3 regions of the Terrabacter sp. 01T434 genome follow, and region 3 is predicted to be linked to each of the others. Evidence: predicted binding sites of a transcription regulator. Region 3 holds the regulator's gene; each other region holds the start of a gene.
What was found. The regulator LexA, encoded in region 3, represses DNA repair genes until DNA is damaged. The targets are predictions, from matches to a motif close to TCGAACANNTGTTCGA.
Positions count from the first base shown of each region.

Region 1: a site for LexA is predicted at 3,487-3,502, ahead of AC1DIW_RS10375 (DUF6504 family protein). Genes of this name have one in related genera too.
Region 2: a site for LexA is predicted at 2,527-2,542, ahead of AC1DIW_RS08625 (HNH endonuclease signature motif containing protein). Genes of this name have one in related genera too.

Region 1 covers NZ_JBFTPP010000004.1:162,068-167,572, forward strand. The annotation lists gene AC1DIW_RS10355 (polyprenyl synthetase family protein) at 1-598, opposite strand, end outside; gene metF (methylenetetrahydrofolate reductase [NAD(P)H]) at 705-1,613, shown strand; gene AC1DIW_RS10365 (hypothetical protein) at 1,702-2,250, opposite strand; gene AC1DIW_RS10370 (DUF4126 domain-containing protein) at 2,408-3,115, opposite strand; gene AC1DIW_RS10375 (DUF6504 family protein) at 3,623-4,042, shown strand; gene AC1DIW_RS10380 (SAV_6107 family HEPN domain-containing protein) at 4,075-4,524, shown strand; gene AC1DIW_RS10385 (DNA polymerase III subunit alpha) at 4,545-5,505, shown strand, end outside.
Region 2 covers NZ_JBFTPP010000003.1:261,956-267,460, reverse strand. The annotation lists gene AC1DIW_RS08635 (DUF2786 domain-containing protein) at 1-348, opposite strand, end outside; gene AC1DIW_RS08630 (DUF1348 family protein) at 499-939, opposite strand; gene AC1DIW_RS08625 (HNH endonuclease signature motif containing protein) at 1,029-2,492, opposite strand; gene AC1DIW_RS08620 (alpha/beta hydrolase) at 2,674-3,384, shown strand; gene AC1DIW_RS08615 (ATP-grasp domain-containing protein) at 3,456-4,751, shown strand; gene AC1DIW_RS08610 (hypothetical protein) at 5,173-5,361, shown strand.
Region 3 covers NZ_JBFTPP010000006.1:10,405-15,909, reverse strand. The annotation lists gene AC1DIW_RS13915 (AMP-binding protein) at 1-859, shown strand, start outside; gene AC1DIW_RS13910 (Sir2 family NAD-dependent protein deacetylase) at 864-1,817, shown strand; gene AC1DIW_RS13905 (hypothetical protein) at 1,879-2,775, opposite strand; gene lexA (transcriptional repressor LexA) at 2,788-3,513, opposite strand; gene AC1DIW_RS13895 (LysM peptidoglycan-binding domain-containing protein) at 3,742-4,164, shown strand; gene AC1DIW_RS13890 (hypothetical protein) at 4,427-4,729, shown strand; gene AC1DIW_RS13885 (alpha/beta hydrolase) at 4,726-5,505, shown strand, end outside.

The DNA.
Region 1 (5,505 bases), on a different contig from region 3:
CCTGGCGGGCCGAGGCGACCCGGGCCTCGAGGTCGAGGCCGTCCCAGCCTCGAGCCGACTCGAGGAGGTCGAGGAACTGGCCGCCCATCAGCTGCGTGCGCATCGTGTCGAAGAGCTGACGTCCGCGTGCCAGCTCCTCGCCGGGCAGGCCGCACGTCGCATACATCTCGTCGCACCACGTGAGGCACAGGTCACCGGCCAGGATCGCGGTGCCCTCGCCGAACCGGTCGGCGTCACCTGCCCAGCCGCGCTGCTGGTGCAGCGAGGCGACGGCGCGGTGGGCGGACGGCATACCCCGTCTCGTGTCGCTGCGGTCCATGACGTCGTCGTGGAGCAGCGCGGCGCCCTGGAAGAACTCCATGCTCGCGGCGAGGCGGACGAGCGCGTCGGAGTCGGCTCCGCCGGCGGCGCGGTAGCCCCAGTAGAGGAACCCGGCGCGCAGGCCCTTGCCGCCGGTCAGCAGGCCGGACACGGCCGACACGAGCGGGGCCGTCTCGTCACCGATCGCGGCGAGCGACTGCGTGGCCCCGGCGATCTGCCCGTCGATCGCGTGCTGCACCCGACGGCGCAGCACGTCGAGGTCGGTGGGGGTCTGCACGGGGTCCTCCATCGAGTCGCGGAAATGGTGGTCAGCCTACGCGGCGCGCCGGTCGCACCGTGAACAGCCCACACGACCTGGACCCGCTCGGCCTAGGGTGTGCGGCATGGCACACGGCACGGCATCCTCGATGGCGCGGGCGGAGCGGTTCACGCGATCCATCCCGGCGATGATCGAGGCCGACACCCCGACGTTCAGCTTCGAGTTCTTCCCGCCCAAGGACGACGCCTCCGAGGCGCAGCTCTGGGACGCCATCCGCCGCCTCGAGAAGGTCTCGCCGAGCTTCGTCTCGATCACCTACGGCGCCGGGGGCGGCACACGCGACCGCACCGTGCGCCTCACCCAGCGCGTCCTCGAGGCGACCTCGCTGACGCCCATGGCTCACCTGACGTGTGTCGGCCACTCGGTCGCCGAGCTGCGCAGCATCGTCGGGTCGTATGCCGCCGCCGGGGTCCGCAACATCCTGGCCCTGCGCGGTGACCCCCAGGGCGGGCTCGGCCAGCCCTGGGTCGCGCATCCCGAGGGCCTCGACCACGCCGACGAGCTCGTCTCCCTCGTGCGCAGCCTCGGCGACTTCACCGTGGGCGTCGCGGCCTTCCCCGACGGCCACCCCGAGTCGGGCGACATCAGTGAGGACGCCGAGACCCTCGTCCGCAAGGAGCGCGCGGGTGCGGAGTTCGCCATCACGCAGATGGTCTTCGACGTCGACAACTACCTCCGGCTGCGGGACGAGCTCGCGCGACGCGGCTCCCGGCTCCCCGTCGTCCCGGCGATCATGCCGATCACCAACGCGCGCCAGGTGGTGCGCATGGCGCAGCTCGCGGGCCAGCCGATGCCGGCCACGGTCACCGACCGCCTCGAGCGCCACGGCGACGACGCCGCCGGCGTGCGCGCCGAGGGCATGGCCATCGCGACCGAGTCGTCACGCCGGCTGCTCGACGAGGGAGCACCCGGCATCCACTTCATCACGATGAACCGCTCGTCAGCGACGCTCGAGGTCTTCGGCAACCTCTGAGGCACCGGGCGAGCCCGGTGGTGGCCGGGGACGACCGAACGGCCGACCCCCGGAAAGGCCGGCCGTCCGGTTCGGTGGCGCCGGGTGGTCAGCTGCTGGACGGGGTGGTCGTCGCCGTGCCGCCGGGGGATGCCGGTACCTCGCCCTGGAGTCCCTGGAGTCCCTGGAGTCCCTGCTGGCCCTGGGGGCCGTCGCCGTCGTGGTCGCCGCCATGCCCGCCGGGCCCGCCCGGGCCGCCCTCCTGGACGGCCGTCACCGCGAAGGACGCGTTGACCTGCACCGTGATGTGGGTGCCGTCGGCGCGCACCATGTGCGCCTCGTAGACCCCGTCCGAGTCGGTCTCGACCCGCTCGATCGTCGCGGTCGGCTCCTTGGCCTTGGCGGCCGCCGTCACCTTGGCGGCCGTGTCGCCCGTGAGCAGCTTCTCGTCCGAGCGCATGGGCTTGCTGGGGTCGGTGTTGCCGTTGCCGGTCATGCCCGGGGTGCGTGCACCCTCGCCGGCCTGCCCGTAGGCGCCGCTCGTCGTGGTGCCGGTGCTGCCCGTCTCGTTCGCGCTGGCGAGAGCCGCCCCGCCGAGCGCGAGGGCTGACGCGGCCACGATCCCGGCGCCTGCCAGCGCGATGGTCTTGTTCTTCATCCGTTCCACTCCTTCGATGGGCTGGCCTCGTGCCAGCTGTGTCCACCGTCGGCGGCAGCGCTGTGGTCACCCCCTCGCCCGCGTGGGGACGTCCTGTGAGCCGGGCGCCGACCTGTGAACGGCACGGCCCCCGGGGCCACCGCGAAGGGGGCCGGGGTCAGGTCTGCTGGTCGAAGGGCTGCTCGAGCCGTTCGTCGGCGCGCGTCCTTCGAGAACGCAGGGCGCGCCGTTGGACCGTCGGTGCGTCGCGTCCTCGGTGCTCGGACGGCGCGGCGATCCCCACCCGCTCACCCCAGGCGTCGTAGCGACGCTTGTAGCGGCGGATGCGGGCGGCCAGCTTGTAGACGAGGAAGGCGCCGAGCAGGAGCAGGAGCAGGGCGATGGCCGCAGCCCACCACGGGTGCGCGATGGCGAGGGCCGTGACCCCGGTGACCGTGACGTCCTCGGTGGTGCTGACGAGGACGTTGCTGGCGGGCTCGGGGGAGGTGTTGACGGCGGCCCGCAGCCCGGCCTTGATGCCGTGCGAGATGAGGGCGGTGACGCCGCCAGTGGCGGCACCGACGGCCGCGTCGAGGGAGGCCGTGTCGTGGCCGATGAGGTAGCCGATCGTGGCCCCGACCGCCGGTCTGACGACCGTGTGCACCGAGTCCCAGACGGAGTCGACGTAGGGGATCTTGTCGGCGAGCATCTCGACCGCGAAGAGGATCCCCGCGCCGATGAGCACGTCGGTGCGGGCGAGGGCGTTGGGGATCTGGCTGAGACCCCAGATCTTGTCGGCGAGCCCGAGGACGAGCACGACCGCGTACGCGTTGATCCCGCTGCCCCACCCGGTGGTGAAGGCCATGGGGATGAGCTCGGCGCCCACGACACCCCTTCGGTCGTGCGCCGGTCGCTGTGCGCCGGTGCGTCTGCTGCTGGGCCGGACGGCCGAGCACAGGTCCAACGTCCCCGACGCTCCCGCATTCCCGAAGACCGCGCAACGGGACGCGCGCAGCCGGCAGGCAGCGGAAGGGGCCCGATCCATGAGCGGACAGGACCCCTGCACCTCTCCGTTCGCGGACCGGACCCGCTGGCCCCACTCTGCCGACGGCCGAGACGCGCGGACCTGAGCACAACTACTCAGATTGGTCCGGATCGTGACGGAACGGGCCCGGGTGCGGGCCTTCGCGCCAAGGTCGGCAACGGCCCGTGGACCGTCTTGACAGCCTGTCGGCGGCAGGGGTTAGGCTTCGAGTGTCGAACAAGTGTTCGAACAGCAATGATCAGTCAGGTTGTCAGTTCAGTCGTCGGTTGGTGTCGGACCGCTCGTGTGGGGCGCGGGTGGTTCGGGTCGTGATGTCGGCCTCGACGTGTCCGAGGGAGACGTGTCGTGGTGCGTAGGTTCAGTGACTCCGTGCAGGTGAGAGTGCGCGAGCGGGAGCGGTCAGGGGCGGTTCAGTCAGGGGCGGTTCGGCAGGCTCGGACTGCGGGGAGGTCCGAGTCGGTCCCGGGACCCCTCCAGGCCGGGTCCCTCGAGTCGTCGCCCGAGGCGTTCATCTGGCGCGGACGCCTCTACGTCGTGCGTGGCGTCCTGGCGCACTGGCGCGAACGACGGGCGTGGTGGCGCGACGCGCTCGAGGCCGACGAGGCGCAGGTGCGTCCCGGCGAGACGCTCGTCGCAGCAGCGAGCGAGCAGCACGTCTGGCGCGTCGAAGCGAGCCCCGGCTGGTCGTTCACGCCCGGGGTCTATGACCTCGCCCATGACGAGTCCCCGCACGGCGACCGGTGGTCGCTCGTCCGGGTTGCCGACTGACCATTCCCGGTTCGGAGAAAGAGGAGACCACCGTGACCGCCGCCCACCTGCGCCGCCCACCCATCTCGGTCGCCGTGCTCGACCTGCTCGAGCGGGCCCGTGTGACGCTCGAGTCCGCGTGCCGCACCACCGAGGCTTCCGAGCGCTACCGCGACGCCCACCTCGGTGCACTGCGCGCCGCTGCCGCCCTCGTCGCGGCCCGGACCGTCCCCACGCCGCGAGCGCGCCCCCGCAGCGTCTGGCAGGTGCTGCCCGGCGTCGCGCCCGAGCTGGGGGAGTGGGCCGCCTTCTTCGCGGCCTGCTCGGCCCACCGGTCGGTCATCGACCGGGGCGGCCACATCAGCGCGCGCGAGTCCGACGACCTGCTGCGCCAGGCCGAGATGTTCCTCGAGATCGTGCAGGACCTGCTCGGTGTCCCGCTCACGGTCCCCCTGCCGCAGTCGATCACGCCCGTCTCGAGAAGCCGGGCGAGCGGGGCGTGACGACCAGCATGACCACCAGCATGACCACCACCATGACCAGCGGCGCCGCGGGCGAGAGCTTCGTGCACCTGCACGTCGCCTCGGGCTACTCCATGCGCTACGGCACGGCCAGGCCCCACCAGCTCGTCGAACGGGCGGCCGCCTTCGGCCAGCCGGCTCTCGCCCTGACCGACCGCGACGGACTCTACGGCGCGGTCAAGTTCGTGCGTGCGTGCATGGAGCACGACATCGCCCCGATCCTCGGTGTCGACCTCGCCATCGGGCCCGAGCAGCCTGAACGCCAGCGTCCCGCGCGCACCCCGGTGCGGGGTGGCGCGCTCGTCGACCCGCGGCTGCCTCGCGTCACGGTGCTGGCGCGTGGCAGCGGCAGCGGCCTCGCGCCGGGCGCGGGATGGGCAGCGCTCTGCCGGCTCGTCACCGCGACCCACCTGCGCGGTGAGCGCGGCAACCCCGTCACGACCGCGAGCCTCGTCGCCGAGCACGCGCGCACGTCGCCCTCCTCGCCCTCCTCGCCCACGTCGCCCACGACGGAGGACGACGGACCCGGCGGCCGTGGCAGACGGCATACGTCACCGGTGGCGGACGGCGGCCCCTCTCGCCTCGTCGTGCTCCTCGGACCCGACTCCGACGTCGGTCGGGCGGTGCTCGCCAAGCGTCGGGACCGCGCCCGAGCGGCCCTCGAACGCTGGATGGCGCTGCTCCCGCGGGGCGCCGTCGTCGTCGAGGTCGTGTGCCACGGCGGACCGGAACACCAGCCCGGCAGCCTCGGCCAGGCTGCACGCATGCTGGCGCTGGCCCGAGAGGTCGGCGTGCCGAGCGTCATCACGGCAGCGGTGCGCCACACCGACCCCCAGGACGCCGCCATCGTCGATGTCCTCGACGCCGCCCGCCGGCTCGTCGCCCTCGACGCCCGCCACCTCGACCGCGTCACGACGGCCGGGCACCTCTCGCCGACCCCCCTGATGCACGCCCTCGCCCTCG
Region 2 (5,505 bases), on a different contig from region 3:
GCCGAGCTGCCAGGCGTGCGTGGTCGCCGTCGTCAGCGAGTCGACCAGAGCCATCACGACCGTCCGCTGAGTGGTCGGCGCGGAGCACAGGGCGGCCACCGAGGCCGCCACGACGTCGAGGCCGTGCTCGTCCGCCCGGTCGAGCGCGTCGGACGCCTCGCCGAGCAGCTCGAAGAGCACGCCGCGCACCTCGGCGGCAGACGGCTCCGCGTCGGTCGTGCTGGTGCCGGACGCCGACCTGCCGAAGGCAGGACCGCGGGACGCGGCCGGACCGAATGCGGACCCGGCCCACGGGTCACCAGAGCTGCGTCGCGCCCCCTGCCGCTGCCTGCGACGTGCCTTGCCCATGCATCCTCCTCGGTTCGTGGCCCCATGCTGTCACTCGGTCGACGTGTCACCGTGACCGCGGCGGGACCCGGTGGATGGGCCCCCGCCGTTCCTGGGGGGTGTGGACAACGTCCGTGGAACGCACGGGGATGGGCAACTCAGAAGCGATGGTCAGAAGACGGGCAGCTCGCCCTCGCCGGGAGTGATGCGCAGCTCGGACTCGTCGATGGGCGCGTCGTTGATGCTCGCCTCGCGGCGGCGCATGTAGCCGAGGTCGTCGAACTCCCACTGCTCGTTGCCGTAGGACCGCCACCACTGCCCGTCGGCGTCACGCGACTCGTACTGGAAACGGACGGCGATGCGGTTGCCGGAGAAGGCCCACAGGTTCTTCCGCAGGCGGTAGTCGAGCTCACGCTCCCACTTGCGGGTCAGGAACTCGACCACGGCCGCCCGGCCGAGGACGTGCTCGCCGCGGTTGCGCCACGAGGTGTCCTCCGTGTACGCCCCCGAGACGCGCTCCGGGTCGCGGGTGTTCCACGCGTCCTCGGCCGCCTGCACCTTCTGGCGTGCCGTCTCCTCGGTGAAGGGCGGGAGGGGAGGTCGTGGATCCATCGTCGGCTCCTCGTGGCGCAGCAGCAGTCGGCTCAGACTATCGACTGGGCAGGAGGTTCACGGCCACGACTTCGCGCGCCTGGACCGAATCAGAACGGAGGCGCCTCATCGGTCAGGGGAGGGTTCGGCGTCGCATCGCGGTCCGGCGGGGCGATTCCCTCCCGCCAGTCCTTGGGATAGGTGACGTAGGTGCGGCCGGTGAGGGTGGTCCACTCGAGCCCGCCCTCGGCAACGGGCGCTGAGGTCCACACGTTGTCGGTCTTGAGATTGTGATGCGGCCGATGCTTCGAGTAGAGGTTGTCGACCGACGTCTCACCGCTCGGCCACGGTGTCTCGTGGTCGAGGTCGCAGCGGGTCGCGACCACCTCGCAGCCCGGCCCGCGACACCGGCCGTCGACCGACTGCACGTGCTCGACCATCGCCGCGGTCGGGCGGTAAGAGCGCGTGGGCCGGGACAGGGCCTCGCCGGTGCGCAGGTCGACGGGGAGGCTGCGCCAGGCCGACCCGGGGCGCGTCATGATCTCGCGGGCGTGGCCGGCCGTGACCCAACCGTGGCCGGGCAGCTCGCAGGCGGCGTCGGACGACCCCGTCGCGACCTCGAAGGGCACGATGAGCCAGACCATGCCGGCCGGCTGACCTCTCACGGGGTCGCCCGGGACGGGCCGGTCCGGAGAGTCCGTGGTGGCTGGCCCGCCGGCATGCGATGCAGCAGCTGGTGCGGTGCTCGACGTGGTGTTGGTGCCGGTCCCGGTCACCGGCTGCGGCGCCTCGAGGTGGCTCCGGAGCAGCGCTTCGGTGGCGAGGTCGCAGCGCAGCTGGTCGAGAGTACGGGGATCGCCCGCACCTCGTGCCGCGCGGGCCTCCCCGTCGAGCCGGTCCATGACCGCAGCGATCGCATCGGCGTCGGCGACGAGGGTGAGGCAGCCCATGCCGTCACCGGTGAGGCGGCCGAACACGCCCCGCCGCGACCGCGCGTGGGCCCGTCGCTCGTCCGACCCGCGGCCGTCGACGGAGGCGATCGCACGCCGCAGCCGGGTCACGAACGTCCGCTGTGGCAGGGCCCGTCCGTCCCGGCAGGGCGCGAGCACGGCCTCCTCGACGGCCGCGACGTCGGCGTCGGACAGAGCCGTCGTCTCGGACGCGACCTGCAGGGCGCGGTGCAGTGTCGTCGCGCCGGACCGGAGCGCGGCGAGGATCGTCCGGTGCCGTCGCAGCGACGTGGCGAGCGACAGTCGCCGGGCCACCTCGCCCATGCCGACCCCCGTGGCCAGGGCGATCTCCTCGGTCACGACCCGGTCGGCAGACACGTGCAGGGACCCGGGCGTCAGCGCCAGCGTCTGGACCTGCTGGGACTCGATCGTGTGCAGCGCGCCGTAGGCCGCGAGCAGTCGGGCCTCGACCCGCGCCTTCTCCGCCTCCAGTGCCTCGATGGTGCGCAACGCCCGCTCACCGATCGCCGTGAGACTGCCCTGCACGTCCGCCATGGCAGCGCTCCGGACCTGGTCGTCCTCGACCCCGAGCAGGCCCGCGCGGGAGGATGCGACGTACGGCACGAGACCCCTCCTCTCGATCGGCGACTACCGCAAGTAGAACACCTGTTCGACTCGACGTCAATGCTGCTGATCGCTCTGTGGACAGCGAATGTGGTTCGGGCACAAACGCATCCGTCGCAAGCTCTGGATCGCGAGGCGGTGGCGGTGGCCCGTGCAGAGGTCCCATGCATAGGGTCATGGCATGGCGCGAACGAGGCTCATCGTGAACGGCACGCCCGTCGGCGACGTGGACCTGACCGTCGTCACGCCCGTCGGCACCCGGCGGCCGGACCCGCTGCCGCTGCTCGTGGCCCTCGACGGCCCGGAGTACTCACGGCGGGCCAGCCTGTCGTCGACCCTGCGGGCGGCGGCCGACGCCGGACGCATCCCGCCCACCCGCGTCGCCCTGCTCGAGCCGGGTCCACGCAACGAACGGTATGCCGCCAACCCCGACCACGCCGAAGCGCTGACCCAGCACGTGCTCCCGGTGCTGCAGACGGCATACGCCACCGCGGGACGGCCCACCGTCATGGGCGCGAGCCTCGGCGGCTTGGCCGCGCTGCAGGCCGAGTGGCGCCACCCGGGCACGTTCGGGGGACTCTTCCTCCAGTCCGGGTCGTTCTTCCGCAAGCGCGTCGACGACGAGGAGGACTTCGAGTTCTGGGACCGTGTCACCACGTTCGTCACCCACGTACGACGGGCGCGTCGTCGTCGCACCGACGCGCGCATCGTCATGACGTGCGGGGCCGACGAGGGCAATCTGAGGAACAACCGGCAGATGGCGCAGACGCTCGCGGCGAGTGGTCACGACGTGACGTTCGCGGAGGTGCCGGGGAGGCACGACTGGCGCTCGTGGAAGGCCGCCTTCCATCCCCACCTGCCCGACCTGCTCGCCCGAGCACACCACGACTGACCAGCGACAGATGTCGCCGTTCCTGCAAGGATCGCAGTCGATGACCCGCCCCCGACGGTAGGAGCAGCACGATGACCGACACCGCACGGCAGGACCAGTCCATCCCGTCGACCACATCGACGACCAGGACACACCTCATCGGGCTGCTGCTCGGGGCCGAGGAGGACTGGCCCACCGCGTTCGAGTCGCTGCTCGCGCTCGTCGGGCCGATCACGACCGACGACGGCGTCACCCACGAGCTGACGAGCGAGCGCCTCACCATCGAGCCGTTCGACCTGCGACAACCGGTGCGCACCGAGCTCGTCATCGACCGCCTCGCCTACTGGTACTACCACCCGCGCGAGTGGCTCAAGAAGGCCGCGCTGATGAACGACACCTACCTGCTCAACAGCCCCTTCACCTTCCAGTCGATGGAGAAGCACAGCGCCTACGTCGCGCTCATGCGTCTGGGGCTCAAGGTCCCCGAGACCTGGCTCGTGCCCTACAAGCACCCTGTCGACAACGTCCGCTGGGCCTACACGTCGGCGAAGTACAACCGGCCGTTCGACCTCAAGGCGATCGCCAACCGGCTCGGCTACCCGATGTACATGAAGCCCTTCGACGGCGGCGGCTGGCGCGGTGTCTCGCGGATCAACGACGAGACCGACCTCATCAAGGCCTACGACGAGTCCGGCGAGATGCTCATGCACCTCCAGTCGACCATCGAGTACGACCACTTCGCGCGCGCCCTGTCGATCGGGCCCGAGACGATGGTCATGGACTTCCGTCCCGAGCAGCCGATGCACAACCGGTATGCCGTGAGCTACGACTTCCTGCAGCCCTCCGCGGGCAAGCAGACCGCCGCCATCAGCCGCATCGTCAACGCGATGTTCGGCTGGGAGTTCAACTCGTGCGAGATGCTCGTCAAGGGCGACGACGTCTATCCCATCGACTACGCCAACGCCTGTCCCGACGTCGCCGTCACGTCGCTGCACTACTACTTCCCCTGGGCCATCAAGGCCCTCGTGCGCTGGTCGACCTTCTGCCTCGTCACCGGGCGCAAGGGGCCGATGGACCTCGAGATGCGCCGCTACTTCGACATCGCAGACCGTGACGACCTCACCGACGAGCAGAAGCTCGACGCCTACCTCGCGATCGCCGACGAGTACTTCGACACCGACGCCTACTGGGCCTGGTGCGACCGGTACCTCCCGCACCTCGACGCCGCGGTCCTCGAGTGGGTGCAGTCCGACGCGTTCGACAGCCTGCTGCGCTCGACCGTCGTCACGACCTACCCGGCGCACGAGCGCGACCGGTTCCTCGCGCACTTCGGCGGCCTGCTCAGTCTGTGGGTCAAGGACGAGAAGGCGCGGCTGGCTGCTACCTGAGGCGGCGAGCGCCGTGGATGCCCCGCTGGAGACGCAGGTCGTCACGGAGCGCCGGAGGCATGGGTAGCCGTCGTCTGACCAGCTCGGCCGCAAGGCTCTCCAGCGCGTCGAGCAGCACGGCGCGAGCGGCCACCAGCAGGGCCGGATCCACTTTTCCGGACCTCAGGGCGTCCACGTCGCAGCGCGCCGCATGCACGGCCGACCTGAGCGCCACGAGTTGCAAACCGGGTGGCGGCTCGACCCGCGCATCGCCTGACATCGCGGACTCCGATCTGCAGCGCACCGTGCGTCAACCCTGAGTCCGCAGCCTACGCCTGACATGTCCCGGTGGTGGGGGCCGAGGACCTGTGGCGCCGGTTCGCGCGGTGAGACAATGGTGGCGCGGGCTGCCGCCCGCGCCATCGCCTGGAGGGTGAGGGACATGTCCGCGACGTCAGAGCCGGATCCCGCCCGGCCCCCACCTCCGGAATGGGCTCTCGGACAGGCCATGAACGATCGCGACGACGATGACACCGTGGGCCGCGACGAGCGGGCGTGGGACCTCGTGGAGAGCTACGAGACGGAACGTCACGACGACGACGACGACCCGGACGAGGGGGGCGAAGGCTGACGTCTCGCTTTTGGGCACCGTGGCGCCTGCTCCTGTCGGCCGACCGGGCGTAGCCTGAAAGGGAGACGTGATGGCCCGACCGGGGTCATCAGCGTCGGCAGACGGCAGAGGGTCCGATCCTTGCGCGGTGTCGGCCTCGACGGC
Region 3 (5,505 bases):
CTCCTGGACGCGGGACGTGCGCGAGCACCGCTGCACGGTGTCCAACCTCCTCGGCTCGATGTCCGAGTTCGTCATCGCCCAGCCGCCCCGCGCCGACGACCGGGAGCTCGGCCTCCGCGTCGTGTGCCCCGTGCCGAACCCTCCCGCGCACGAAGCCGCCTGGCGGGAGCGTTTCGGCGTGCCCGAGGTCGTGACGGCATACGGCATGACGGAGGTCAACATCCCGCTCTACGGCCGCTTGGGGCAGTCGCGGCCCGGCACGGCCGGTCTCGTCCTCGACCGCTGGTTCGAGGTGGAGGTGCGCGACTCGGACACCGACTTGCCGGTACCGCGAGGAACCGTCGGGGAGATCATGGTCCGCCCGCGGGTGCCGTTCGGCTTCATGGCCGGCTACCACGGGCTGCCCGAGGCGACGGTCGCGGCGTGGCGCAGCTTCTGGTTCCACACCGGAGACTCCGGGGTCATGGACGCCGAGGGCTGGGTGAGCTTCGTCGACCGGACCAAGGACTGCATCCGTCGCCGCGGCGAGAACATCTCGTCCTTCGAGGTCGAGAGCGCGGTCGCGGCACTCGAGGGCGTCGCCGAGGTGGCCGCCTACGCCGTGCCGTCGGTCCCTGCCGGCACCGAGGACGAGGTGATGCTGGCCGTCGTCCCCGCCCCGGGCGTGAGCCTCGACTGCGATGAGCTCGTCCAGCGCGTCGACTCCGTCCTGCCGCGCTTCGCGCGTCCGCGCTACGTCGAGCTCGTCGACGAGCTGCCGCGAACTCCCACGGCCAAGGTGCGCAAGGCGGAGCTTCGCCGACGTGCCGTCACACCCTCGACATGGGACCGGGAGGCGGCGGCAGCCGACGTAGGCTGACCGGGTGCATCAGCTGAACGGCATACCTCCGCAACCGACGCTCACCGCGGCGACGACGCGGCTCTCGACCTCGCGCACGTTGCCGCTCGAGACGCACGACCTCGGCACGTTCGACGACCTCGTGGACCTGGTCAGTGGTGGTGGGGTGGTCGTGCTCAGCGGTGCCGGCCTCTCGACGGAGTCCGGCATCCCCGACTACCGGGGACCGGACGGGACCCGCCGCGTCGAGCCGATGACGTACGGCGAGTTCGCGGGATCGCCCGAGGCGCGACGACGCTACTGGGCCCGCAGCTACATCGGCTGGCAGCGCTTCAACGCGGCCGAGCCCAACGAGGGCCACCGCGTCGTCACCGACCTGCAGGCGGCCGGGTACGTCGGGCCGATCATCACGCAGAACGTCGATGGCCTGCACCAGGCGTCCGGAGCGACCGACGTCATCGAGCTGCACGGCTCCCTCGACCGTGCCGTCTGCCTCACCTGCGGTGAGTACACCTCGCGAATCGGCCTGCACCAGAGGATGACCGAGGCGAACCCCGGCTTCATGGAGCGCTTCGCCGAGGCTGCACGCACGGTGGGTTCGCAGTGGGGGGAGCAGGTGCGGCCCGACGGTGACATCGTGCTCGCCGACGCGCTCGTCGACTCGTTCCACGCGCCGCGCTGCCTGGTCTGCGGCAACGACACCGTCAAGCCCGACGTCGTCTTCTTCGGTGAGTCGGTGCCCAAGGCCCTTGTCGAGCAGTGCTTCTCGATGGTCGAGGGCGCCGGCGCGGTGCTCGTGCTCGGGTCGTCGCTGTCCGTGATGAGCGGGTACCGCTTCGTGCGTCGCGCGCACCAGCGCGGCGTGCCGGTCGCGATCGTCACGCGCTCGGCCACGCGGGGCGACGCGCAGGCGACGCTGCGGCTGCACGCCCCGCTCGGCCCGACCCTGGAGGACCTCCGCTGCTCCCTGACCTTCTGAGCTTCCGAACGCCTGAGCATCGTCGGCATCGGATGGCGGCGAATCGCCCACGACCAGAAGGCTACTCGGCCACGGACCTCACCGGTCGCGCTTCTGTGCCGTCGCGCAGGTCCCACAGCTCCTTGGTCTGCACACCCCAGTAGGTGCAGAAGAGCACGATGATGATGGCCTCGGAGATGAGGACGAGGTGGTCGAGTCCACTCCAGGTCAGGGCCGTCAGCACCGTCACCGCGAGGGCGACGGCCAGGGCGACCGCGATCGCGATGTAGATCCGCTTGTAGGTGGCACCCTGGTGGGAGGCGACGGACTGGTGGCGCTCCTCCGCGCGCAGCGCGCTGAGCACCATGACAGCGATGACTCCCGCCACCATGGTGCCTGCGGCGATGCCGTGGCTCAACGCGATGAACCGGTCGCGCAGCAGAAGGAAGAGCGTGAGCTCGCCGAGCAGGACCGCACCGCAGACGACGGTGATGACGACCGAGCGCGCGGTGGGGAGCTCACTGGGATCGCGGGTCGTGGCGCCGCGCTTCAGCCAGGCGGCGACGACCGCGGCGCTGACCGCCACGACGACGAGCGACCAGATGTTGTTGCGCACGGCGGCAGCGATCTCCACCGGGGTCTGGGTGTAGGCGTTCGGTCCGCACCGTGCGTCGGGCACGGTCGGCACCATGGCCACGACGAAGGCCATGAGGCCCGAGAAGTTCAGGAGCACGTCCTCCTCGGGGGAGTGACCCTTGTAGGCGATGAGGCTGACGCCGAGGGCGCACAACGAGCCGACGAAGACCGAGCGCGCGGGCGTGTAGTAGTAGGCGCTGATCGACCCGAGCCAGCACGAGTGGTCCGTCTCCCACCACCACTGGTAGCCGACCGAGAGCAGCAGCATGAGCAGCAGGGCGATCATCGCCCCGCGCAGGTACCGGTAGGTGAGGACAACGTCCCGAGTGCGTGACGGTGTCATCGGACCGCGGGCTCAGATGCGACGCAGGACGGCCGTGACCTTGCCGAGGATCGTGGCGTGGTCGCCGTCGATGGGGGAGAAGTCGGGGTTGTGCGGCATCAGCCACACGTGGCCGTCCTTGCGCTTGAACGTCTTGACCGTCGCCTCGTTGTCGAGCATGGCCGCCACGACGTCACCGTTGTCGGCGTGCTGCTGCTGGCGCACGACGACCCAGTCCCCGTGGCAGATGGCGGCGTCGACCATCGAGTCACCGTTGACCTTGAGCAGGAAGAGGTCGCCCTCGCCGACGAGCTGCTTGGGGAGCGGGAAGACGTCCTCCACGACCTCCTCGGCCGTGATCGGCACGCCGGCTGCGATCTGCCCGAGCACGGGGACGTAGGAGGCCTCCGGGCGGGCGTCGCCCGAGTCGGTGTCGGTGTCGTACTGGTCGCCCCGCGCACGCTGCGGCGTCGCGTCGCCCCCGCGGTAGCCCAGCTCCTCGGCCTTGGCGTCGGGGGAGACGACCTCGAGCGCGCGCGGCCGGTTGGGGTCACGCCGCAGGTAGCCCTTGGCGACGAGGGCGTTGAGCTGGTGGGAGACGCTGGAGGGGCTGGCCAGGCCGACCGCGTCGCCGATCTCGCGCATGCTCGGGGGGTAGCCGCGGCGGTCGACGGAGTTGCGGATGACCTCGAGCACCCGTCGCTGGCGGACGGTGAGGCCGTCGCCGGTCTCGCGATCGGGAAGCTCGGTGACGCCCATGGTGTCCCTTTCGTCAGCTCGTCAGACCGCGGTGTGACGCTCGGCGCGGGGCCAGTGTCAGTGGTGGCTGGTGAGGTTTCTGGTGTGAGCAGAGACTACGAGGTTCGAACACAGTTGCCAAACACCTGTTCGAGGCGTGTCTCGACTTCATCGAACATACGTGCTAGAACTCGTACAGACGTTCTATCGAACATGTGTTCGCCAGATCCGAAGCAAGGGGAGGTCACCATGAGCGCCATCGTCCTCGAGGCCGTTCGTTCGCCGCACACCGAGGAGCCTGCGCGGTCGCTGCCGACCGGTCGGCCCCGTCTCGTCCTGGTGCCCACCGGCCGGGACGCCACCCGGGCCGCCCGCGCGGCGCGCCTCACGCGGCCACCCGTGCGCCTGACGCGGTTCGGTCGGCTCGTCGTGACCCTGTTCGTCGCGACGGTCGTCGCCGTTCTCGGGGTGGGTCTGGCCGGCCAGCTCGCGTCGGCCACCGGCGAGCCGCGCACCGTCACGGTCCAGTCGGGCCAGACGCTGTCGGGTGTCGCCGCCCGTGAGCTGCCCGGGGTGTCGACGGCGGACGCGGTGGTCGAGCTCCAAGTCGCCAACGGACTCAGCTCCACGGCGCTCCATGCCGGTCAGCAGCTCGTCATCCCGGGACGTTGACCTCGGCCAGCCCATCCGGGCTCTGGTCGATCGCGTATGCCGCGTCCGTGCTTGCGCTTCGACCATCCCACCTGATCCGCCGCGTTGGCTCCACCTTCAGCGGCTGGCGGTAGCGGCGCTTCGACCCCGTCGTTCCCGCCACGGACGCCGCACCCCAGACCAGGGGTGCGGCGTTCTGCTGTCGTCCCGGGGCCTGTGGATGACGCACGAGCGCCGCGCCGCGTGCGGCCTAGCGTTGCCGTCCTGGGGAGAGGAGCAGGGCATGCGCTACGAGGTGGACACGGCCGCACTGCGCGACGACGTCAGCACGATCGACGAGGTCCTGGTGCGGGTTCAACGACTCGGGATCGCGGACGAGCTGACGCCGGTGGCCGCGGCCCTTCCGGGCAGCCGGACCGGCTCAGCGTTGCGTGACGTCGCCGCGGCGTGGACGGCTCGGTTGGCCGGGACGCGCTGGGAGCTGAAGGAGCTGGGGCGATCCCTGGCAGCGGCAGCCGACACCTACGACGCGGTCGAGCGTGCAGCGCGGCAGAGCGTCGAAGGATCGTTCGGCGGCCTCCGGTGACCGTTGCCGGTGGGTCGCTGACGCTGTCGGTGCGCGACATCCGCGCGAGCCGTCCGCAGTCCCTCGTTGCCGTCAGCAGGGGCCTCGAGGACCGTCGGCGACGGGTGGTGGTGCTGGCCGAGCTGGTGCTCTGGCGTCGAGCAGCCGCCCCACGATGGTCGGGTGCCGCATCATCGGCCGCCGCAGACCGGTACGCCGTCGTCATTACCGGGCTGGGTCGGCTGGCGGCGAGCATCGCCGTGGCTGGTCAGGCTGTGGGACACGCGGCTGGCCGCCTGGAGGCGGCCATCGACCTGGTTCGTCGGGCCGACCGGCGCGCGGTCGACGAGGGCGCGTGGATCGATGACGACGGGCGTCTCTTCCTCCCGGTCCGGGCCTCACTCGGTCATCCCGCCCTGGAGGCACACCGTGCCCGCCTCGACGAGCTGCTGCGTGCCGAGGTGCATGCGTGCCTGGCCCAGGCGCGCCGGGCGGCTGCCGAGACCGACGACGAGCTGCTTCGCGCACTGCTGTCATCGGCCCGAGGCGCGACGTCGGCAGTCGGTGCCGGTGTCGGTGCCTCGGTGCTCGGGTCACTGGCACCGCCACCGACCGCATCGGCGGCCGGGGGTGTCAGCGCCCAGGTGTTCGCCTCTGCAGCCTGGTGGCGCTCGATGACCGACGAGGAGCGTCGCAGGGCGATCCGTGACCACCCGGAGTGGGTGGGGCCGCGTGACGGTGTGCCTGCCACGGCACGCCACGAAGCCAACCTCGTGCTGCTCGCGCGAGCGGAGGAG